3 regions of the Streptomyces sp. NPDC052496 genome follow, and region 1 is predicted to be linked to each of the others. Evidence: riboswitches for the same ligand, from Rfam matches in the RefSeq annotation. Region 1 holds a riboswitch; each other region holds the start of a gene.
The links. Region 1 has a riboswitch for thiamine pyrophosphate ahead of AB0L45_RS27860 (thiamine ABC transporter substrate-binding protein). Riboswitches for the same ligand answer to the same signal wherever they lie in the genome.

Region 1 (7,542 bases):
GGTTCTGGCTCACAGAAGATGCTCGATTCCATCGGCTCGTGCGTGAAAAGTCGGCGGCTGGCGTACCAATCCGATTCATGCTCGGGGCCCCGGATAGTCGGGCCGTCGCCGTCCGCGGTGAAGACGAGGGCATCGGGGCGGCGATGGGGGGAAAGATTCGCAATGCGCTAGTGAATTACGGCCCGCTATTTGGGCTTCCTGGCGTGGAGTTTAGGCTTCACGATACGACGCTCTATAATTCGATCTATCGTGCCGATGATGAACTGCTGGCGAACGGGCACGTCTACGGGGTAGGTGCCTACATGGCGCCCGTATTGCACTTGCAGCGTGTCCCTGGCGGGGAGCTGTTCGGCACTTACGCAGAGAGTCTAGAACGCGTCTGGGAGAGTGCCCGGCGCATAACATCACCCACTGAATGCGAAGGTGCCTGAAGTGAGCCGCATTGACTACTTCCGCGACCCTGCTGCCCCAAAGGCCAACTCGGTCGTTCCGTCCGTGACCGCCGTGGTCAGGGATGCTCAGGGAAATCTTCTACTCATCCACAAAACTGATAATGGCTTGTGGGCGCTTCCGGGAGGCGGCCATGACGCTGGTGAAAGCATTTCCCAGACGGTTGTGCGGGAAGTTGAAGAAGAGACCGGCATGAAGGTGGTTGTGGAGAGTATCGTGGGGATCTATACCGATCCTCAGCACGTCATGAAGTACGATGACGGTGAGGTTCGGCAGCAATTCTCTATTTGCTTTCGTGCCCACCCAGTTGGCGGTGCCCTCCGGACCAGCGAAGAATCCAAAGAGGTCCGTTGGGTGTCGCCAACGGACCTCGAAGATTTGGCTATTCACCCTTCAATGCGCCTGCGGATCTCTCATGGGCTGGACGCCTCACGTAAGGAGCCTTACATAGGGTGACTCGTTGTTTCTTCGGCGCCCAGTCGCCTTTCGATGCGTCGAACAGCGGCATGAATATCAGGGGCGGCGCGTTGAATGAAGCGACCAACGATTGTGTCCGGCCCGTACCGTCCGACGATCTCGGCGACTCGCGCCTGAGAAGTGGTTGGACGGCCGTCCGGAGTGGTCGTCATGTCGCAAAAGAGCAGGGCATCCACGAGGTGAGGGCGCTCCAAGTCGAACTCGCTTGCCAGCTCTTCGCGCAGTCCTCTCTCCTCGGCTTCGAGCAAAGCGCAAGAGTGGTGCGCGACCAAGCGGACAACTCGCTCGTCCATGTCTGTGTGCTCCCGCAGATAGCGGGCGCCGTCGAGCGGATGAAATCCCGTGAACGCGATCTCAGGCGAGTAACCGACATCGTGCAGTACGGCTGCGGCCTCCAGTAGGGGAGCCTCGCTCCCGAGCATCGGGCGGAGCGAGCGCGCCCGCTCGGCAACTCCGAGGGAGTGCCGCCAGCGCCGGGGTAGGGGGTCGGACAGGAGCGCTTCGGCGAGGCCGTAGGCCCGCTCTGCGAGATCCATGCTGTCCAAGCTATGAGGTCCCCTCTTCGGAAGGGAGGGCGCGCACCCGCCGCCGGCGCCCCGGGCCCATCTCTACGAGGCCCGCTCCCTCCAACTGTGCGATGGCTGTCCGCACGGCGGTGCGGGACATTCCGAACCGGTCGCACAGCTCCTTCTCCGAAGGGAAGGGGGCGCCCGGCCTGACATCTTCGGCGCGGAGAAGATCTGTTATGCGTTCTACCAGTGGTCGGCGGTCACCTGTTCCCGCCACATACCAACCGATGCCCTGCACAGACTCAATGACGCCTTCGTTCCTCAGGGCTTTCAGGGCGCGACCCACGGTAGTCCGACCCACACCGTACGTGCGCATGAGTTCCGCCTCAGACGGCAAACCTTCAGTGATCTTGCCCTTTTGAATCTTCTGACGCAGAGATTCAGTGATTTGCAGGTACGTACCTCGCGGAGAGGTCTGCGGCACGTGACATTCCCTTCGCCGACGGCATGGCGGTCGCCCCTCCCAGCTTCGCACGCCTGCGGGCGCGGTCGGTGGGAGAGCGACGCCTTTCCTGCCCGTCTGCTGTAGGGCCTGTGTCGTGGCTGACCTGGACTTCCGGCGATCGAGCCGGGCCGTCTGTGGGCCGTGAAGCGACAGCCGGCGACCCCCAACGACCACCACCAACCACCATGACGGAGCGCTCGTGAGGCAGGTCACAGAGACGCGTCTGCGACACTGGAAGAACCATGCCTAAGCCCGGAGAACTCACTTTCGTCGCGCCGCGTGGGGCCAAGAAGCCCCCGCGGCACCTTGCCGATCTCACCCCCGCCGAGCGGCGCGAAGCCGTGGCCGCGGCCGGTGAGAAGCCGTTCCGCGCCAAGCAGCTGTCGCAGCACTACTTCGCGCGGTACGCGCACGACCCGGCGGAGTGGACGGACATCCCGGCCGCGGCGCGGGAGAAGCTGGCGTCGGAGCTGCTGCCCGAGCTGATGAGCGTGGTGCGGCACATCTCCTGTGACGACGACACGACCCGTAAGACGCTGTGGAAGCTGCACGACGGCACCCTCGTGGAGTCCGTGCTGATGCGCTACCCGGACCGGGTCACGATGTGCATCTCGTCCCAGGCCGGATGCGGCATGAACTGCCCGTTCTGCGCGACGGGGCAGGCCGGCCTGGACCGGAACCTCTCCACCGCCGAGATCGTGCATCAGATCGTCGACGGCATGCGGGCACTGCGCGACGGCGAGGTGCCGGGAGGGCCGGCCCGGCTGTCCAACATCGTCTTCATGGGCATGGGCGAGCCGCTGGCGAACTACAAGCGGGTCGTGGGCGCCATCCGGCGGCTGACCGACCCCGAGCCCGACGGAGTGGGCCTGTCGCAGCGGGGCATCACGGTGTCCACCGTCGGTCTCGTACCGGCGATGCTGCGGTTCGCGGACGAGGGCCTGAAGTGCCGCCTCGCGGTGTCGCTGCACGCGCCCGACGACGAGCTGCGCGACACGCTCGTGCCGGTCAACACGCGCTGGAAGGTGCGTGAGGTGCTGGACGCCGCGTGGGAGTACGCGGAGAAGTCCGGCCGCCGCATCTCGATCGAGTACGCCCTGATCCGGGACATCAACGACCAGGCATGGCGGGGTGACCTCCTGGGCCGGCTGCTCAAGGGCAAGCGCGTCCACGTGAACCTGATCCCGCTGAACCCGACGCCCGGCTCCAAGTGGACCGCGTCGCGTCCCGAGGACGAGAAGGCATTCGTCGAGGCCATCGCCTCGCACGGAGTGCCGGTGACGGTGCGCGACACGCGCGGGCAGGAGATCGACGGTGCCTGCGGCCAGCTCGCCGCCTCGGAGCGCTGACCGCCCGCTGGTACCGTGTGATCGAACAAATGCACATTCCGACAGGGGAGCGCCACAGCGCTGAGAGTGCGGCAGTGTCACGGACCTAGCGTCACGGACACCGAGGTGCCGCAGACCCTTGAACCTCGCCCGGGTCATTCCGGGTAGGAAGTTCGGTCGTCACTCATGCTGTTGCGCCCCGTCCGGCCTTCGTACGAAGCGCCGGACGGGGCCGCGTCTCTTCCTGGCCAGCCAGGAGGAATTCAGTGAGCACCACCACGAGGATCACCGTCACGGCGCTGGCCGTCGCGGCCGGCATGACGGCGCTCGCCGCATGCGGCTCGGGCGGCAGCGGCGGCGGTACGGATCCGAAGACCGTCACGCTCGTCAGCCACGACTCCTTCAACGCCTCCAAGTCGGTGCTGGAGGAGTTCACCAAGCAGACCGGCTACAAGGTGAACGTGCTCAAGGGCGGGGACGCGGGCAAGGCCGTCAACCAGGCGATCCTGTCGAAGGGCAACCCTCAGGGCGATGTCTTCTTCGGTATCGACAACACGCTGCTGTCGCGCGGTCTGAAGGAGGGGATCTTCACTCCGTACGAGGCCAAGGGGCTGGCGAGCGTCCCGCAGGAGCTTCAGCTCGACAAGGCGGAGCACCGGGTGACGCCGGTCGATTACGGCGACACCTGCGTCAACTACGACCGGGCCTACTTCGCCGAGCACAAGATCGCCCCGCCGAAGACCTTCGACGACCTGCTCAAGCCCGCGTACAAGGGCTTGCTGGTCACCGAGAACTCCGCCACGTCGTCACCGGGGCTCGCCTTCCAGCTCGGCACCATCGCCAAGTACGGCGAGTCCGGCTGGCAGGACTACTGGAAGAAGCTCAAGGCCAACGGCGTGGAGGTCGTGGACGGCTGGGAGCAGGCCTACAACGAGCGGTTCTCGGGCTCGGCGGCCGGCAAGGGCAAGGGGGACAAGCCCCTGGTCGTGTCGTACGCGTCCAGCCCGCCGGTCGAGGTGCTCGGCAAGAAGCCCGAGCCCGAGGAAGCCCCGACCGGCGTCGCGACCGGCACCTGCTTCCGGCAGATCGAGTTCGCGGGCCTGCTCAAGGGCGCCAAGAACGAGAAGGGCGGCAAGGCGCTGCTGGACTTCCTGCTGAGCAAGAAGTTCCAGGAGGACGTGCCGCTGCAGATGTTCGTCAACCCGGCGCGAACGGACGCGAAGGTGCCGGAGCTGTTCACCAAGTACGGCGAGAAGATCGACAAGCCGGAGACGGTGGCCCCGGAGACGATCACCAAGAACCGCGAACAGTGGATCAAGCAGTGGTCCTCGCTCGTCCTGAAGTAAGCGGCCGCACGGGGCGGGCGCGCCGTGCACGGGGAACGGCCGCCCGGCTCGCCCTGATGGCCCTGCCGCTCGCCTTCTTCGCGCTGTTCTTCGCCTACCCGGTCGCCGCGATCGTCGGGCGCGGGCTGAAGGACGGCGGACAGTGGCAGCTCGGCCGGGCCGGGGAGGTGCTGTCCGACCCGGACGTCCTGCACGTGCTGTGGTTCACCGTTTGGCAGGCGGCGGCCTCGACCGGGCTCACACTGCTGATCGCGCTCCCCGGCGCGTACGTCTTCGCGCGCTTCGAATTCCCCGGAAAGAAGCTGCTGCGGTCCGTCGTCGCGGTGCCGTTCGTCCTGCCGACAGTGGTGGTGGGCTCGGCGTTCCTGGCGCTGGTCGGGCGCGGCGGAGTGCTGGACGACCTGTGGGGCGTACGGCTGGACACGTCGGTGTGGGCGATCCTGCTGGCCCATGTCTTCTTCAACTACGCCGTGGTCGTACGCACCGTCGCCGGCCTCTGGGGACAGCTCGACCCGCGGCAGGAGGAGGCGGCCCGGGTGCTCGGGGCGTCCCGCTGGGGCGCCTGGCGGCGGGTGACGCTGCCGGCCCTGGCGCCGGCCGTCGCGGCTGCCGCACTGATGGTCTTCCTCTTCGCCTTCACCTCCTTCGGGGTGGTGCAGATCCTGGGCGGCCCGAGATTCTCCACCCTGGAGGTGGAGATCTACCGGCAGACCGCTGACTTCCTGGACCTCCCTACGGCCGCTGTCCTCACCTTGCTGCAGTTCGCCGCCGTACTGGCGTTGCTGGCCCTGCACGCCTGGACCGTCCGGAGGCGGGAGTCCGCCCTCACGCTCGTCGATCCGGCGCAGACGGTGCGGCGGCCGCATGGTGCCGGTCAGTGGGCGCTGCTGTGGGGAACGCTCGTCGTGATCGCGCTGCTGCTGGTGCTACCGCTGGCGGTGCTGATCGAGCGGTCCTTCGCAGGCCCGGACGGCTACGGTCTCGTGTTCTACCGGGCGCTGCAGTCCGCCGCCTCGATGGACAGCACGTTCGCCGTCGCCCCACTGAACGCCCTGTGGAACTCGCTCGCCTACGGGGCCGCCGCCACACTGATCGCCCTGGTGGTGGGCGGGCTGGCAGCGGCCGCGCTGACGAAACGGGGCGGCAGGCTGGTGCGGGGGTTCGACGCGCTGCTGATGCTGCCCCTGGGCGTTTCGGCCGTGACCGTCGGCTTCGGCTTTCTGATCACTCTCGACGAACCGCCGCTCGATCTGCGGTCCTCGTGGTGGCTGGTACCGCTGGCCCAGGCGCTGGTCGGGGTGCCCTTCGTCGTACGGACCATGCTGCCCGTGCTGCGCGCGGTCGACGAGCGGCTGCGGGAGGCCGCGGCGGTGCTCGGGGCTTCGCCCTGGCGGGTGTGGCGCGAGGTCGACCTGCCCCTCGTACGGCGGGCGCTGCTGATCGCCGCGGGATTCGCCTTCGCCGTGTCACTGGGCGAGTTCGGGGCGACGGTCTTCATCGCACGGCCGGACAACCCGACGCTGCCGGTGGCCGTGGCACGGCTGCTGGGACGCGCCGGCGAACTCAACTACGGACAGGCGATGGCACTGTCCACGATCTTGATGGTGGTGTGCGCGGGCGCGCTGCTGGCGCTGGAGCGCATCCGTACCGATCAGGCCGGAGAGTTTTAGATGGCGGAACACCCCGACACAGCGACGGAACAGGCCGACACAGCGATGGAACACGGCGGCACGGCGACGGGGCACCCCGGTACGGGGGCGGGGCGCTCCGGCATGGCGCAGGGACGCGCCGGCCGTGCGACGGGGCAGGCGCTGCTACGGCTGGAGGACGTCACCGTCCGTTTCCGTGACGGGCAGCCGCCCGCGTTGGACGCGGTGCACCTGGACGTCGCCGAGCAGGAGATCGTCTGCGTCCTGGGGCCCAGCGGCAGCGGGAAGTCCACCCTTCTGCGGGTCGTGGCGGGGTTGCGTGCCGCCGACACGGGGCGCGTGTTCCTTCAGGGCCGCGACCAGTCGGGTGTGCCGACGCACCGGCGTGGTGTCGGGCTGATGTTCCAGGATCACCAGCTCTTCCCGCAGCGGGACGTGGGGGGCAACGTGGCCTTTGGACTGCGTATGCGCGGGGCCTCCCGCGCCGAGCAGGAGCGCACAGTGGCCGGCCTCCTGGACCTTGTCGGCCTGCCGGGCGCGCAGCGGCGCGCCGTCGCGGCACTGTCCGGAGGCGAGCAGCAGCGGGTCGCGCTGGCCCGGGCACTCGCACCGCAGCCCCGGCTGCTGATGCTGGACGAACCCCTCGGCCAGCTCGACCGCGGCCTGCGCGAGCGCCTGGTCGTCGAACTGCGTCGAGTGTTCGGGGAACTGGGTACGACCGTGCTGGCGGTGACCCACGACCAGGGCGAGGCGTTCGCGCTGGCCGACCGGGTGGTGGTCATGCAGGAGGGGCGTATCGCGCAGAGCGGCACGCCGCTGGAGGTCTGGCAGCGCCCCGCCACCGAGTTCGTCGCCCGCTTTCTCGGTTTCGACAATGTGGTGGAGGCGGCGGTACGGGGCGAGTCCGCCGACACTCCCTGGGGCAAGGTACCGGTGCCGGAGGGCACAGCTGACGGGCCGTGCCGCCTGCTCGTCCGCCCGGCCGGTGTAAGGATCACCACCGCCACGGAAGGGCTCCCGTGCACTGTCGCGGCGCGCACCTTCCGCGGCACCCACGTCACGCTCCTCCTCCAGCCCGCGGCCGGCCCGCAGCTTGAGGCGGCCTGCGCGCTGCGCGACGCGCCGGAGGACGGAGCGAGGGTGGGCGTCGCTTTCGCGGCGGAAGACATCGTGGTGCTGGACCGCTGACAGCCAGGGTCTGCTGTCGATCGGGTTCCGGCTGTTGGCCAGGGCCCGCTGTCGACCAGGTCCCGCTGTCGACCAGATTCCGGCTGACGA
Region 2 (7,542 bases), on a different contig from region 1:
CTGGCGCTGCGCGGCCCCCGCCCGGCGGACGCGGTCCACCGCACGGTGGTCCACGCGGCCGACCGGGCGGCGGAGCTGGCCACGCTCTTCGGGGCGGGCCCGGGTGCGCTGTGCGACCGCCCGACGGTGACGGTGCTGCGCCCGGACGATCCGGCGTCCCGGCCCGACGACGCGCACGAGGCCGTCACGCTGAGCGCCGCGGTCGCACCGTACGGAGAGCTGGCCCTGCCGTCCGGCGCGGCGCTCGACGGGGCCGGCGGGCCCGGCGAGGAGACGGCCGCGCAGGCGGCAGCCGCCGACCGGCTGGTGACGGCCGCCGAGGCGGCGATACCGGGGCTGCGGGACCGGGTGCTGTGGCGCGCCGTGCTGCCGCCCGCCGAGGGCGCGTCGGTGCCGGGTCCGGCGCTGGCCGGTGCCGGGGGCCGCTTCCTGCGCCCCGGCAACCGCACCCGCATACCGGGTCTGTACGCGGTCGGCGGCTGGACGCATCCGGGCGGCGGGCTGGCGCACGCCGGGATGTCGGGCGCCCTCGTCGCGGGTCTGATCGTCAACGGGGACGGCTGGCGCGGCTCGGAGTGAGCCGGCCGTGAGCTGACGGCCCGTCCGTTCAGTAGCGGTAGTGCTGCCCGTCGTAGCCCTGGTTCTGCGGGGGCTGGTAGGGCGGGTAGGGCTCCTGCTGGTCGGCGGCGGGCCCGTTGCCACGCTGCTGGGGAACCCACACCCCGCCGGGCGGAGTGTCGCCGTAGGAGGGCTGCGCCTGGCCCTGTGACGGGTCCTGCGCGCCGGTGTACTGCTGCGCCGGGTAGGCCTGGGTGCCCCCGAAGGCGTCGGGCTGGTCGTACGGGCCGTACGGCCCGGCGTACTGCTGGTGGCCGGCGTACGGGTCGGAGTAGGGCACCTGTCCGCCCTGGTGCTGCCCCTGTCCCGGGTCCGCGCCGTAAGCCCTGTAGTGGTCGGAGTGAGCGTCCTGCCCGCTCTGGGCGGCGGCGCCGTAACCACCGTCGTATCCGTAAGCGTCCTGCCCGTACGTGCCGTACCCGTCGTACGCGGCGTAACCGGGCTGCTGCGAGCGCGCGTCGGAGCTGTATATGCCGTACTGGCCGGTCTCCTCGGGGATCGGCTGCGGGGCGTACACCTCGGCCGGCCCCTCGCCCCCGTAACCGTCGTAGGAACCCTGCGATCCCTGCGATGCCGGCGCGTCGCCGCCCGGAGAGCCGGGGAAGCCGTTCTGCTGGGCGAAGGGGTCCGTCCCGTCGTACGCGGCCGTACCGGCCGCCGGCGTGCCGCCGTCCGCTCCCCCGCCCGCGCCCTCCGCGGCCGGGACCGCCTCCACGCCGGAGACCTGGAGGGTCGGCCCGGCAGCCGCCGCCCTGCCACCTCCCCGCGCCCGGCGCCGCCGGTTGTCACCGCGCTTGCCGCCGTCACCGCGCTTGCCGCGCAGGGCCCAGCCCTCGGAGAAGCCGCTGCGGAAGGAGAGCGTGACGTAGGTCTGCCCGACGGCGAAGGCGATGGCGCCCACCGCTATGACGATCACGGACGGGATGACGACACCGACGACCACCCCGAGGAAGCCGGTGAAGGCCAGCAGCCGCCACCGCAGCCGGGCCTTGTACTGCAGCAGCACTTCCCCGAGGAGCCAGAGCGCGACACAGCCGAATGCGATGTAGAGGACCACCCAGCCCATGTACGCCCCTCTTCCGCCGCACCACGGGCCGCCGTGGTGCGGCAAACCGCCGTCAGGACTGCTGGTGCAGACCCAGATTCTCGTAGATTTCCAGCGTCGCCGTGGAGTGGTTCAGGGTAATGAAGTGCAACCCGGGACTTCCCTCGGCCATCAAGCGCGCGCACAGCTGCGTCGCGTACTCGATGCCAATGGAGCGTACAGCCGCCGGATCGTCCTTGACGGCGAGGATGCGCTCGGCCAGCTCGGGCGGGAAGGCGGCATTGCTGAGCTGCGCGAACCGTTCGATCTGGCGGACGTTGGTGACCGGCATGATCTCCGGGATGATGGGCGTCTCGCAACCCGCCGCCGCGACCCGGTCGCGCAGCCGCAGGTAGTCCTCGGCGTAGAAGAACATCTGGGTGATCGCGAAGTCCGCGCCGGCCCGGCACTTGTCGACGAAGTGCCGTACGTCGGTGTCCCAGTCCGTGGAGCGCGGGTGCATCTCCGGGAAGGCCGCCACGCCGACGCAGAAGTCGCCCGACTCCTTGATGAGCCGGACCAGTTCGGCGGCGTACAGGACGCCTTCGGGGTGCTGGACCCAGTCGCCCATCGGGTCGCCGGGCGGGTCGCCGCGCAGCGCGAGCATGTTGCGGATGCCCGCGTCGGCGTACTGCCCGATGATGTTGCGCAGGTCGGCCAGGGAGTGGTTGACGGCGGTGAGGTGGGCGACCGGGGTGAGGGTGGTGTCGGTGGCGATCCGCTCGGTCGCGCGCACCGTGCCCTCGCGGGAGGTGCCGCCCGCTCCGTACGTCACGGAGACGAAGGTCGGCGCGACCGCCTCGATCCGGCGAATGGCGTTCCACAACGTCCGCTCGCCCTTCTCCGTCTTCGGGGCGGCGAACTCGAACGAGTACGACTGCTTGCCGGAAGCGAGCAGGTCACGCACGGTCCGTGCGCGATCAGTCCTGGTGGAAGCTGTGCCTAGGGCCATACGTGCAGATTATCCACCGGCTCCCCGCACACCAACCAGCTCCGGCGAAATGCCCGGATAGCCGCATTCCGGTCCACACCTTGGACACCGGCCGGCCATCCGGCCTTCAGACAGCCCGCCGCTCAGGCCCCGTAGGCGCGCACCCGCTTCGCCAGCCCGGCGGCCGCGGCCCCCGGGTCCTCGGCCTCGGTGATCGCCCGGACGACGACCACCCGTCGGGCGCCCGCTTCCAGCACCTGGTCCAGGTTGGCCGCGTCGATCCCGCCGATCGCGAACCAGGGGCGCTCGGGCCGGCGCGCGGCCGCGTAGCGGACCAGGTCGAGGCCGGGGGCGTGGCGGCCCGGCTTGGTCGGGGTGGGCCAGCAGGGGCCCGTGCAGAAGTAGTCCACGCCGGGCTCGGCCAGCGCGGCGTCCACCTCCGCCTCGGCATGGGTGGAACGGCCGATCAGCACCTCGTCGCCGAGGACGGCGCGGGCGGCGGGCACCGGCAGGTCGCCCTGGCCCAGGTGCAGCACGTCCGACCCGATGGCGTGGGCGACGTCGGCGCGGTCGTTGACCGCGAGCAGCTTGCCGTGCCGGCGGCAGGCGTCCGCGAAGACCTCCAGGTGGGCCAGCTCCTCGGCGGCCTCCATGCCCTTGTCGCGCAGCTGCACGACGTCCACGCCCGAGGTGAGCACCGCGTCCAGGAACTGCGCGAGGTCGCCCTGGCGCTTGCGGGCGTCCGTGCACAGGTAGAGCCGGGCGTCGGACAGGGCGTGGCGTGCGGTGGTCATCGGGCGGATCCCCCCAGGTCTGCGGCGTACGGGCCGGGCCTTCCGGCCCGTACGCCAGTGGTGCGTGGACGGTCGCGGCCGCGGGTGCGGGCGCGACGGCGATACGGCTGCGGACGTGCCGCGCACGGACCTGCCGCGTACGCATCCGCCGCGTACGGGCGCATCGCGTACGGACGTGCCGTGAACGGACCGGCCCGCAGCCGCTTCGGGCGGTGCTACACGGCGAGCGCCTGTGCCCGGCGCTTCACCTCCGTACCGCGGTTCTCACGCAGGGCCTGGGCGGGGGTGCCGGGCAGCGTCTCGTCGGCGGTGAAGAGCCACTCCAGCATCTCCTCGTCGGCGAAGCCGTCGTCCCGGAGGAGCGTGAGCGTCCCGACGAGGCCCTTGACGACCTTGCCGTCCTTGATGAAGTCGGCCGGCACATGCAGGGCACGGTTCTCGCCACGGCGCACCGCGATCAGCTGGCCCTCCTTCACCAGCTGCCGCACACGCGTCACCTCGACGCCCATCATCTCGGCGATGTCGGGGAGGGTGAGCCAGGCGGGAACGAGTCCATCGATCTTTGCGTCAATCTCGGTCACGGGACAAGCCTGCCACCTCGCACTGACAGCCGGTAGCGGGGCCTCACCATCGGCGCAGCCCACGGCACCCGAACGCACCGCGCGACAGACCGCCGGCCAGGGCCCCGGACCACCCCGGCCGCCCCCTCGGACCGTCTCAGACCGCCTCGGACCGCCTCAGACCGCCGCCGACTTCAGCGGTACGGACGCGTCCGCCGCCATCCGCCGGTCCAGCACCGCGCCCCGCTCGATGAGCTTGCGCCCCTGGGCCAGGTCACGGGGCCGGCCGACCGCCAGCAGCGCGACCAGCACGCCCTCGCGCAGCCAGATCACCGACCAGGCCGCGCTCTGCGGGTCGCCGCGCCACACCGTCTCGTCCGCCCCGGCGTGGTGCCCGGCGTACTGCACGAAGCGGCCGAACTGCTCGGACCAGAAGTACGGGACCGGGTCGTAGACCGGCCCCTCCGCCGCGCCGCGGACGATGGTGGCGGCGACCGTGCGCGGCCCGTGCAGGGCGTTGTCCCAGTGGTGGACCAGGAGGCGGCTGCCGTAGCGGGCGGACGGGAAGGAGGCGCAGTCGCCGACCGCGTACACGTCGGGCAGCGAGGTGCGCAGCCGCTCGTCGGCCAGGACGGAGCGGTCCTCGGGCGACAGCTCGACGCCGGAGCCGGCCAGCCAGGAGGTAGCGGGCCGGGCGCCGATGCCGACCACGACCGCGTCGGCGGTGAGCGTCGTGCCGTCGGTGAGCGTCACCGCGTCCTCGGTGACGGCGGCGACCCGCGCACCGGTCCGCAGCCGGGCGCCGCAGTCCTCGTACCAGGCGGCCATCGGAGCGGCGACCTCGGCGGGCAGTGCGCCGGCCAGCGGCCGGCCGGCGGCCTCGACGACCGTCACCCGGCAGCCCGCCTCGCGCGCCGCGGTGGTGAACTCCGCGCCGATCCAGCCCGCGCCGACGACCACCACCTCGCGCTGCCCGGCCAGTACCGGCCGCAGCCGCTCGGCGTCGTCGAGGGTGCGCAGCACGTGCACGTCCGGCAGGCCGTCGCAGCCGGGCAGGGTGACCGGCTCGGCGCCGGTGGCGATCACCAGGTGGTCGTACGGCAGCGGTCCGGCGTCGGTCTCCAGCACCCGCGAGGCGGCCGCGAGCCCTATGGCGCGCCGGCCCAGGAGCAGGTCGATGCCGAGCGCCTCGAAGTCCACGTCGAAGGCGGACCCGTCGGCCTTGCCGAGCAGTACGGCCTTGGACAGCGGCGGGCGGTCGTACGGCCGGTGCGGCTCCTCGCCGAGCACCGTGATCTCGCCGCGCCAGCCCTGTTCGCGCAGGGCGACGGCGGTCTGCACACCGGCCAGGCCGGCGCCGACGACGACGGCGCGCCGGGTCCGCTCGGCGGCCCGCCCGGCGGTTTCGCGGTCCTGGCGCGCGCGGTCAGGGTCCTGGGACTGGGTCTGCTCGCTCACCCGATCACTGTAAGACGGTGTGTCTCGCGACCCGCAGCACCGCGCGACGAGATCTATGACACAACGTCACGGTCCGTCACCCGCGGCGGCGGCCCCGCGCTCCCTTACGGGGCGTCGGCGGCCCGTACTAGGGTTGCGGTGAACGCACACGCGGGAGCCCGGACGCGACCGGGCTGAGAGGGAGGCTGCGGCGGCCTCCGACCGTACGAACCTGATCCGGGTCATGCCGGCGAAGGGAGGGGCTGGACGCCCATGCATCCACCTGCACACCACCCCGTACCCACCCCCGTGGACGTGCCGGACGTCCTCGTCATCGGGGGTGGCGTCATCGGTCTGGTCACCGCCTGGCGGGCGGCCCAGCGCGGGCTGCGTACCGCCGTCGCCGACCCGGCTCCCGGCGGCGGCGCCGCCCAGGTCGCAGCCGGGATGCTGGCCGCCGTCACCGAGCTGCACTACGGCGAGCAGACGCTGCTCGGCCTCAATCTCGCCTCCGCGCGCCGTTATCCCGGCTTCGCCGCCGAGCTGACGGAGGCGAGCGGCCTGGACCTCGGTTACCGCCGGTGCGGCACCCTGGCCGTCGCGCTGGACGCCGACGACCGCGCCCACCTGCGCGACCTGCACGCCCTCCAGCGCCGCAGCGGCCTGGAATCGGAGTGGCTGACCGGGCGCGAGTGCCGGCGCCTGGAGCCGATGCTCGCGCCGGGCGTGCGCGGCGGGCTGCGGGTGGACGGCGACCACCAGGTCGACCCGCGCCGGCTGGCCGCCGCGCTGCTCGCCGCCTGCGAGCGGGCGGGGGTGGTCTTCCACCGCGCCGCTGCCGAGCGGCTGACCGTCGGGCGGGGCCGCGCCACCGGCGTCGAACTGGCCGGCGGGGAGCGGATCGCGGCCGGTCAGGTCGTGCTCGCGGCGGGCAGCCGGAGCGGGCGGCTGGCGGGCGTCCCGGAGGACGTGCTGCCGCCGGTGCGCCCGGTCAAGGGCCAGGTGCTGCGGCTGCGGATGCCGGACGGCCTGCCCGGCGGCGTACCGTTCCTGTCCCGCACCGTACGGGCCGTGGTACGTGGCGGCCCGCTCTACCTCGTGCCGCGCGAGAACGGCGAGCTGGTCGTCGGCGCCACCAGCGAGGAACTGGGCTGGGACACCACGGTCACCGCGGGCGGGGTCTACGAACTGCTGCGCGACGCCCACGAACTGGTCCCCGGCATCACCGAACTCCCCCTGGTCGAGACCCGCGCCGGGCTGCGCCCCGGCTCGCCCGACAACGCGCCGCTGCTCGGCCCGACCGCGCTGCCCGGCCTGCTGGTGGCGACCGGCCACCACCGCAACGGGGTGCTGCTGACGCCCGTCACGGGCGACGTGATGGCGGCGGTACTGACCGGCGGCCCGCTGCCGGAGGAGGCCCGGGCGTTCTCCCCGGACCGCTTCGCGGCGCCGCCGCCCGGCACCGCCCACGGCTCCGCGCCCGCCCACGGCCAGGGCCGCCCCACGCCCGCCCCCGCCTCCCAGGAGCAGCCCGTATGACCGTCACCACCCCCATCACCGTCTCCGTGAACGGCGAGCCCCGGGAGTTTCCCGGCGGGCTCACCCTGGACCGGCTCGTCGCCGGTCTGACCACGGCGCCCGCCGGCGTGGCCGCCGCCGTCAACGAGGCCGTGGTGCCGCGCGGCCAGTGGCCCGCCACCGCACTCGGCGACGGCGACCGCGTCGAGGTCCTCACCGCAGTCCAGGGAGGCTGATCCGTACGTCATGGCCGACGATCTCCTCACCATCGCCGACACCACTTTCGACTCCCGGCTGATCATGGGTACGGGCGGGGCGCCCAGCCTCGACGTCCTGGAGCGGGCGCTGCTCGCCTCCGGTACGGAGCTGACGACGGTCGCCATGCGCCGCCTGGACCCGACCGTGCAGGGCTCGGTGCTGTCCGTACTGGAACGGCACGGCATCCGGGTGCTGCCGAACACCGCCGGCTGCTTCACCGCGGGCGAGGCGGTCCTGACCGCCCGGCTGGCCCGTGAGGCGCTGGGCACCGACTGGGTCAAGCTGGAGGTGGTCGCGGACGAGCGCACGCTGCTGCCCGACCCGGTCGAGCTGCTGGACGCC
Region 3 (7,542 bases), on a different contig from region 1:
TGGAGTTGTACTTCGACCGCGCGGACCCCTATGCGGTCAGCTTCACCTTCGACCTGCCCGGTGATGTGCCTGTGACCTGGGCGTTCAGCCGGGAGCTGCTGCTGGACGGGCTGAGCAAGCCGTCCGGCGAGGGCGACGTACGCATCGAACCGTCCTCCTCCGAACACCTCAGCGACGTCTTCATCAGCCTTCAGGTGGCCGATGAACGGGCGCTGTTCCGGGCCGGCGCCCCGCCTCTGGTGGCCTTCCTCGACCGTACGGACCGGCTCGTACCGATCGGAGAGGAAGAGGTGTGCGACACGCTCGACTCGACACTGGACCGCATTCTTTCGGAGGCGCAGAAGGCGGGGTGAACGGGCGGCCGCTGCCGGGTCGGTGCCGGAAGGGCCGGTACCGAGCGTGTGCACCCGGTCGGTACCGGACCGGACTGCCCGGACCAGGCGCCCGGCCGGTTCAGTGTTTCCGCCGTCGCCGGCCGCTGCCGGCGCCGACACCGCGGCTCGCGCGCCGTCCTGCGCTCCGCCCCGTACTCCGGTCGCCGCCCTGGCCCGTGTCGTGACCGGCGCGTGCGCCGCCCGTACCGCGGCCGGTGCGTGACGCGCCCGTGTCCCGGTCCGCCGAGACGACCAGTGCGGCCAGCAGCGTGGTCAGCGGTACGGACGCGACCAGGCCGATGCTGCCCACCAGTGTGCGTACGACCTCCTCCGCGACCACCTCGCTGGTGGCGACCGTACCGACGCTGCTCTGTGCGATCGAGAACAGCAACAGCAGCGGCAGCGCCGCGCCCGCGTAGGCGAGGACCAGCGTGTTGACGACGGACGCGATGTGATCGCGGCCGATCCGCATCGCCGCGGTGTAGAGCTTGCGCCAGCCCGCCGAGGGGTCGGCCTCCTTCAACTCCCAGACCGCGGCGGTCTGGGTGACCGTCACGTCGTCGAGCACGCCCAGCGAACCGATGATGATGCCCGCCAGCAGCAGCCCGCGGATCTCGATGTCGGGGTACAGGCCGTGCACCAGGCCCGTCTGGTCGTCGGTGTTGCCGGTCAGCAGCGCCCATCCGATGAAGAGGGAGCCGAGCAGGCCGATCAGCAGCAGTGAGACGAGCGTGCCCAGTACGGCGACGGAGGTACGCGCCGTCAGGCCGTGGCACATGTAGAGGGCCACCAGCATGATCGCGCTGCCGCCGACGATGGCGACCACCAGGGGATTCGATCCCTGGAGGATGGCGGGCAGGATGAACAGCGTCAGGACCAGGAAACTCACGACGAGCGCGACCAGGGCGAGGAGCCCGCGCAACCGCCCGACCACGACGACCGCCGCGGCGAAGATGGCGGCGAGCACCCACATCGGGAAGGTCCGGTCCACATCCGTGACCGAATACTGCAGGTCTTTGGGCGCTTTGGGCGCGTACGCGACCACGACCCCCTGCCCGGCTTCGTAGTGCCGCGTGGCGTCGGGCGTCACGATCGACTCGAACCGCCGGCCCGTGTCCTTCCCCGTGGTCACCTCGATGACCGCCCGCTCGCAGTGCTTGGCCGGCTGGGTGCCCGCGGGAGCACCGGGTTGCTGTTGCGAAGGTTGCTGTTGCTGCTGGGCGTGGACGTCCGCGCAGTTCACCTCCTCGACCTTCACCACCTTCGCCTTCTCGGTCGGCTGGTCGAAACCGACACCGGACGGCTTGTGACCGGGCGCGCCGCCGGGCCACAGCACGACCAGACCGGCCAGGACCGCGACGGCGAAGGGGATGAGCACCGCGGCGATGACCTTGCGCAGGTGACGCGAGACGGGGGTGGCCGGGCCGTGGCTGTGACTGTGGCCGTGGTCGTGGCCGGGCCCACGGTTGTTTCCGTGGCTGTGACTGTGGCCGTGGCCGGGCTCATGGCTCCGTCCGTGGCTGTGGCTGTGCGCGGAGCTGTGGCCGTGTCCGGCTCCGGGCCCGGGCTCGGAGCCGGACACAGCGGCGGGCCCGGTGGCAGATCCGGTGGCAGGCTCAGGCCCGACACCGGCACCGGCCCCGGACATCGGCTCAGGCCCACCCCCCTCCCCGTACCCATACCCCTGCGGCGGGCCGGAAGCGTGGTGGTGCGCGGAGTGCGGAGGCTCGTTGCTGGTCACCGCCCGATCATCGCAAGAACTGGCAGGGCCCCCTGTTCACCGCGCCATACCGGCCGCTACCGTGGTGGCACCTTTGCAATCGCGGGAGCTCGGAGCACCGGGCTGAGAGGGCGCTGACCCCCGTACGGAACGTCCGGCCGAAGCCGGGAACGCCGTGTCGGACATCGCTGCGTCGACCGCCGAACCTGTTACCGGGTAATGCCGGCGTAGGGAGTGGGTCTTCATGACTCTGCAGGATGCACGCACGCCTGAAAACGGCCAGGGCTCCACCCAGGAGATCGGCTGGCACAAGGGCTACCTCACCGGATCGCGCCCCGACCTCAGGGTTCCGGTCCGCCGTGTGCACCTCACCAACGGCAAGGACGTGACGCTCTACGACACGTCAGGGCCGTACACCGACCCCAACATCGAAACGGACGTCCGCCGCGGCCTCGCGCCGCTGCGGGAGAACTGGATCATCAGCCGCGGAGACACCGAGGAGTACGCGGGCCGGCCGCCCCGCCCCGAGGACGACGGCCTCAAGCACACCTCGCCGCGCGGCGGCCTGAAGAACCTCGACGCGGTCTTCCCCGGCCGCCCCCGGCAGCCGCGCCGGGGCCGTGGCGGCGCCGCGGTCACCCAGCTGGCGTACGCGCGGCGGGGCGAGGTCACGGCGGAGATGGAGTACGTCGCGCTCCGCGAGAACGTCTCCCCCGAGTTCGTACGGGACGAGATCGCGGCCGGCCGGGCCGTGCTGCCCGCCAACGTCAACCACCCGGAGATCGAGCCGATGATCATCGGCAAGAACTTCCTGGTGAAGGTCAACGCGAACATCGGCAACTCCGCCATCACCTCCTCCATCGAGGAAGAGGTGGAGAAGATGACCTGGGCGACCCGCTGGGGCGCCGACACGGTCATGGACCTGTCCACCGGCCGCAACATCCACACCACCCGCGAGTGGGTGCTGCGCAACTCCCCCGTCCCCATCGGCACCGTCCCCCTCTACCAGGCACTGGAGAAGGTGGACGGCAAGGCCGAGGAACTGTCCTGGGAGATCTACAAGGACACGGTCATCGAGCAGGCCGAACAGGGCGTGGACTACATGACCGTCCACGCGGGCGTCCTGCTGCGCTACGTACCGCTGACGGCCCGCCGCAAGACCGGCATCGTCTCGCGCGGTGGATCGATCATGGCGGCGTGGTGCCTGGCGCACCACAAGGAGTCGTTCCTCTACACCCACTTCGAGGAACTCTGCGACATCCTCGCCTCCTACGACGTCACGTACTCCCTCGGCGACGGCCTGCGCCCCGGCTCCATCGCGGACGCCAACGACGAGGCGCAGTTCGCGGAGCTGCGCACGCTCGGCGAACTCAACTCGATCGCCAAGCGGCACGGCGTACAGACCATGATCGAGGGCCCGGGCCACGTCCCGATGCACAAGATCAAGGAAAACATCGACCTCCAGCAGGAGATCTGCGAAGAGGCCCCGTTCTACACGCTCGGCCCGCTGACCACCGACATCGCTCCCGCGTACGACCACATCACCTCCGGGATCGGCGCGGCGATGATCGCGTGGTGGGGCACGGCGATGCTCTGCTACGTCACGCCCAAGGAGCACCTGGGCCTGCCGGACCGGGACGACGTGAAGACCGGCGTCATCACGTACAAGATCGCGGCCCATGCGGCGGACCTGGCCAAGGGCCACCCGGGGGCGCAGGAGTGGGACGACGCCCTGTCCGACGCGCGCTTCGAGTTCCGGTGGGAGGACCAGTTCAACCTGGCCCTCGACCCGGACACGGCCCGCGCCTTCCACGACGAGACGCTGCCGGCGGAGCCGGCGAAGACGGCGCACTTCTGCTCCATGTGCGGGCCGAAGTTCTGTTCCATGAAGATCTCCCAGGACATCCGCCGCGAGCACGGCGGCGACCTGGCGGTCGATGCGGAGGTGGCGGCCGGCATGGCGGAGAAGTCGAAGGAGTTCGCGGCGGCGGGGAATCGGGTGTATCTGCCGATCGCGGAGTGAGGGATTTCGAGACCGTAACCTGTGGTTACGGTCTCGGAAAGTCTCCGGTGCGTTATCCACAGGGGCTGGCCTGCGGACTTATATGAGCCCTCGCGGAAAATGGGGGTTCCGCCGATGCGTCCGGCGCGAATCCTTCGGCTCTTTCACAGGCTGGTGCGCACCCAGGAGCATGACTATCGTGCTACGGAGAACGGGCCCGAAACCGCATGTTCGGATTGCGGCTTCGGGCCCGCTCTGTACGAGGCTTTCCGGGTCAGCGGGGCAGCGTGTCTCTGGGCACCCCGTCGGCCCCCACCCCGACCTGCCGGGTGCCGCCCCGCCGGCCCTCATCCCGACCTGCCGGATGCCGCCCCGCCGGCCCTCATCCCGACCTGCCGGATGCCGCCCCGCATGAGCAGCATCCGCAGCGAGTCGTGCACGCGGTGTTCGGTGCGTCCGGTCCGCTGGGCGATCACCGCAACGGGTAACTCGTGACTGCTGAGTTGACGAGCGTGGGGCCAGGTAGGCCGCTACGGCCCAGCTGTCGCCCGTGACGACCAAGTGGCGGCGCTTACTTAGTGCCTTGCGCGCGTTCGTGCGGCCGAATTCCCCATGCAGCGGCCGCCGGGAACCAGTGTTCGCCGCCCGGCATCGTGAGCCTTCGCAGCCGCGCGCTGGTCGCCGCGTACACGAAGTCATCGACGCTCACGGCCTCTTGCCTGACTGCCGCGCCGGGGATCTGTGCATTCGACCATCGCGCATCACCTCCATTCCCGAACGTAAGTCCTTCGCAACCCCCCAACCACCGCTCGACAAGCCGAGTTTCACTCCGTCGGGGCGGGTTGTCAGAACGCACCGCGGGGGCCCGTCACCGGGCCCCCGCGGCATGGTTCATGGGCGCTATTCAGGGTGGTGGTCCGGGCCACCGTAATCGGGGCTGGTGAAGTCCGGGCTGGTGAAGCGGGGTCGGGGAGCGGCGGGCGGGCCGCCGTCCGGGCTGGTGAAGTCGGGCCGTGAGTAGCCCAGGGACGGGATACGGCTGCCGCCGTCGACGCCGCGGCGCGGTACGTACCGGGCCGTGCCGTGACCGTTGACGCCGGCCGGGTCGGCCAGCGCCTCGCGCAGGAACGGCAGGATGCCGCGTTCCAGGAGCGCCTGCCGCCAGGCGTCCCGGGCGAGGTCCACCTCACGGCTCCGGACGCCCCGGCCGTCCCCCGCGCGCGGGGCGCGGAGCGACGTCGAGCCGTTGCGCCAGGCCGCGTGGACCAGGCTCGCCATGGCGACGAGGGCCCCCACGGCGGTGAGCGCCGCGAAGACCCAGCCGACGCTGATCATCGGCTGGGCGGCGGACGGGTCGGTGCCGACCGTGCGCAGGATGTACCCGATGACCAGGAACAGGACGGCGGCGATCCCCGCCAGTGCCGGGGCCAGGACCGCGAGCATCGCGGCCAGCCCGGCACCGGCCGGTTCGGCCACCTCGCCCACGGTCGTGGCGAGGTCGATCCCCGAGCCGCCCGCGGAAGCGCCTTTCTCCTCACGGCCTTCCACGCCGCCGGCGTCCGGTGCGGGTGCCGGAGCGCGCAGCTCCTCGCGGAGCCGTACATAGTGTCGGTATTCGGCCGTCGCGCATGCGGCGATGGCGGACGTGGCGCTGAGCGCCATGGTGCGCAACTGCTCGGTGTTGAGGTGCTTGCCCGCCGCGGAGGTGATGTCCGGTCGGTATTCCGCGGTGCGCAGCGCCTCGTCGAGGAGCCGCGCGAATTCCGCGCGATCCTCGCTCAGCAGGTGCGGAGCGCTGTTCATGTGCATCCCCCGATGCTCCGTAGGGCCGTACAGGCCGGCGTGGGCCGGGCAGTGGGCGGAAACGGAGGAGAGCCTGCTACGGATAGACCGATGGTAGAGCGCCTCCGGCACGGGGTGACAGGGTGTTTGCGGAAATAGGGACCGCTCCTGTCCAGCTCGAACCCCGCTGCGCCACTTCCCTACCTGCCGCTACCCCTGCCCGGATGACGGTCAGGCAGTCAGGGGAAGTTGGACGACCAGTAGTTTTCCGGCCATGGTGATCCCGCCGTCCATGGCGATGGCCAGCCCGTCGGCGTAGACGTGCGGGCCGTCGACGGCGATGCCCTCGCTTTCGTCGTCCTCGCCGCCGACCTCGCCGAGGAGGTACGGGATCGGGCTGTGGCCGTGCACGACGCGCCGGCCGCCGTAGGTGTCGAGGAGTTCGCGTACGGCCATGGGCCCCGCGTCCTCGTCGCGGAAGGCGAACCGCTTGGTGAACTTGCGGAACAGGTCCCAGACCTCGTCGGCGTCGCTGCGCGTCAGGACGTCATGGACGGTGTCGTTGACGTCCTCGATGGAGTCGCCGTACTCCAGGTAGGCCGTCGTGTCGGAGTGCACGAGCAGGTGCCCGTCCTCCTCGGAGACGGCGTCCAGGCGGGCCATCCACTGCAGGTGGTGGTCCTGGAGACGGTCCATGTCGGACTTCTGGCCGCCGTTGAGGAGCCAGGCGGCCTGGAAGGACGCGGTGCCGGCACCGGACTGGACCGGAGTGTCACCGAACCGCTTGGCGCCGAGCAGCAGCAGCTCGTGGTTGCCCATCAGGGCCTTGCAGTAGCCGCCGGCCGCGGCGGCCTCGGCGGACAGCTGCATGACGAGGTCGATGACGCCGATGCCGTCCGGTCCGCGGTCGGTGAAGTCGCCGAGGAACCACAGGCGGGCGTTGCCGGCGGCCCACTGGCCGTCGGCGTCGATGAGGCCCTCGGCGGCCAGCGCCTCGCGCAGCTCGTCGTAATAGCCGTGCACGTCTCCGACAACGTAGAGCGGGCCGCCGCCCTCCTGCTGCTCGGAGGCCGGTACGGCCGACTCGGGCACCGCCGTCAGGTCGACGGTCGGGCGGTCGATGAGGGTGTCCGTACGGGTGACGGGCGGAAGGTCCGTACGGCCCTCCGGGTGGCTCGCGTGGCCGGTGGTGCCGGCCGGCGCGCCCGCGCCGATGACCGGCAGGGAACGCTCGGTGGGCGTGTACTCGGGCGGCATGCCGTGCGCGGTGGCGGACGTGCCCACGGACGTCGGGGGCGCCGACGGCTGCGGGGGGACCGCGGGCACCGGAGGCACCGGCGGAGCAGGCGGCTGTGCCGGAGCCGGAGGTTGTGCCGGCATGGTCCGCACCATGGATCCCACACTGGCCCCCTGAGTCATCGACCCCTCCACCATCGCGCCGCCGTGCACCTCGCGGACCTTGCCTGGTCGACGGCGGTCCGTGGTGTCGTGCGCCCATCATAGGAATGCCGCTCGCGGGTTGTGACGCACCCGGGGGTGGTCAATCGCTCGGCGCCCGGTGTTCGCTGCCGTTTTCTCCGGGATCCACCCGATTTTATCCCGGGCGACGGGGTGCCGGGCGGGCGGCACGGCGGTGGCGGGACGACGGTACGACGTGAGGAAGT

Region 2: linked by a shared signal. The riboswitch ahead of thiO (glycine oxidase ThiO) and the one ahead of AB0L45_RS27860 (thiamine ABC transporter substrate-binding protein) in region 1 are both predicted to bind thiamine pyrophosphate.
Region 3: linked by a shared signal. The riboswitch ahead of thiC (phosphomethylpyrimidine synthase ThiC) and the one ahead of AB0L45_RS27860 (thiamine ABC transporter substrate-binding protein) in region 1 are both predicted to bind thiamine pyrophosphate.

Annotation. Positions count from the first base shown of each region.
Region 1 is NZ_JBFAUH010000023.1:56,747-64,288, reverse strand. Features, by position in the region: gene AB0L45_RS27885 (helix-turn-helix transcriptional regulator) at 1-431, shown strand, start outside; gene AB0L45_RS27880 (NUDIX domain-containing protein) at 433-906, shown strand; gene AB0L45_RS27875 (HD domain-containing protein) at 894-1,463, opposite strand; gene AB0L45_RS27870 (GntR family transcriptional regulator) at 1,474-1,920, opposite strand; gene rlmN (23S rRNA (adenine(2503)-C(2))-methyltransferase RlmN) at 2,184-3,290, shown strand; TPP riboswitch at 3,324-3,458, shown strand; gene AB0L45_RS27860 (thiamine ABC transporter substrate-binding protein) at 3,536-4,615, shown strand; gene AB0L45_RS27855 (iron ABC transporter permease) at 4,672-6,285, shown strand; gene AB0L45_RS27850 (ABC transporter ATP-binding protein) at 6,388-7,452, shown strand.
Region 2 is NZ_JBFAUH010000035.1:2,070-9,611, forward strand. Features, by position in the region: gene AB0L45_RS34220 (NAD(P)/FAD-dependent oxidoreductase) at 1-579, shown strand, start outside; gene AB0L45_RS34225 (hypothetical protein) at 608-1,684, opposite strand; gene metF (methylenetetrahydrofolate reductase [NAD(P)H]) at 1,737-2,654, opposite strand; gene thiE (thiamine phosphate synthase) at 2,777-3,427, opposite strand; gene AB0L45_RS34240 (Rv2175c family DNA-binding protein) at 3,643-4,008, opposite strand; gene AB0L45_RS34245 (FAD-dependent oxidoreductase) at 4,165-5,445, opposite strand; TPP riboswitch at 5,585-5,700, shown strand; gene thiO (glycine oxidase ThiO) at 5,698-6,963, shown strand; gene thiS (sulfur carrier protein ThiS) at 6,960-7,178, shown strand; gene AB0L45_RS34260 (thiazole synthase) at 7,189-7,542, shown strand, end outside.
Region 3 is NZ_JBFAUH010000003.1:270,614-278,155, forward strand. Features, by position in the region: gene AB0L45_RS06645 (SsgA family sporulation/cell division regulator) at 1-353, shown strand, start outside; gene AB0L45_RS06650 (YibE/F family protein) at 454-2,022, opposite strand; TPP riboswitch at 2,187-2,345, shown strand; gene thiC (phosphomethylpyrimidine synthase ThiC) at 2,339-4,117, shown strand; gene AB0L45_RS06660 (hypothetical protein) at 4,997-5,905, opposite strand; gene AB0L45_RS06665 (metallophosphoesterase) at 6,110-7,270, opposite strand.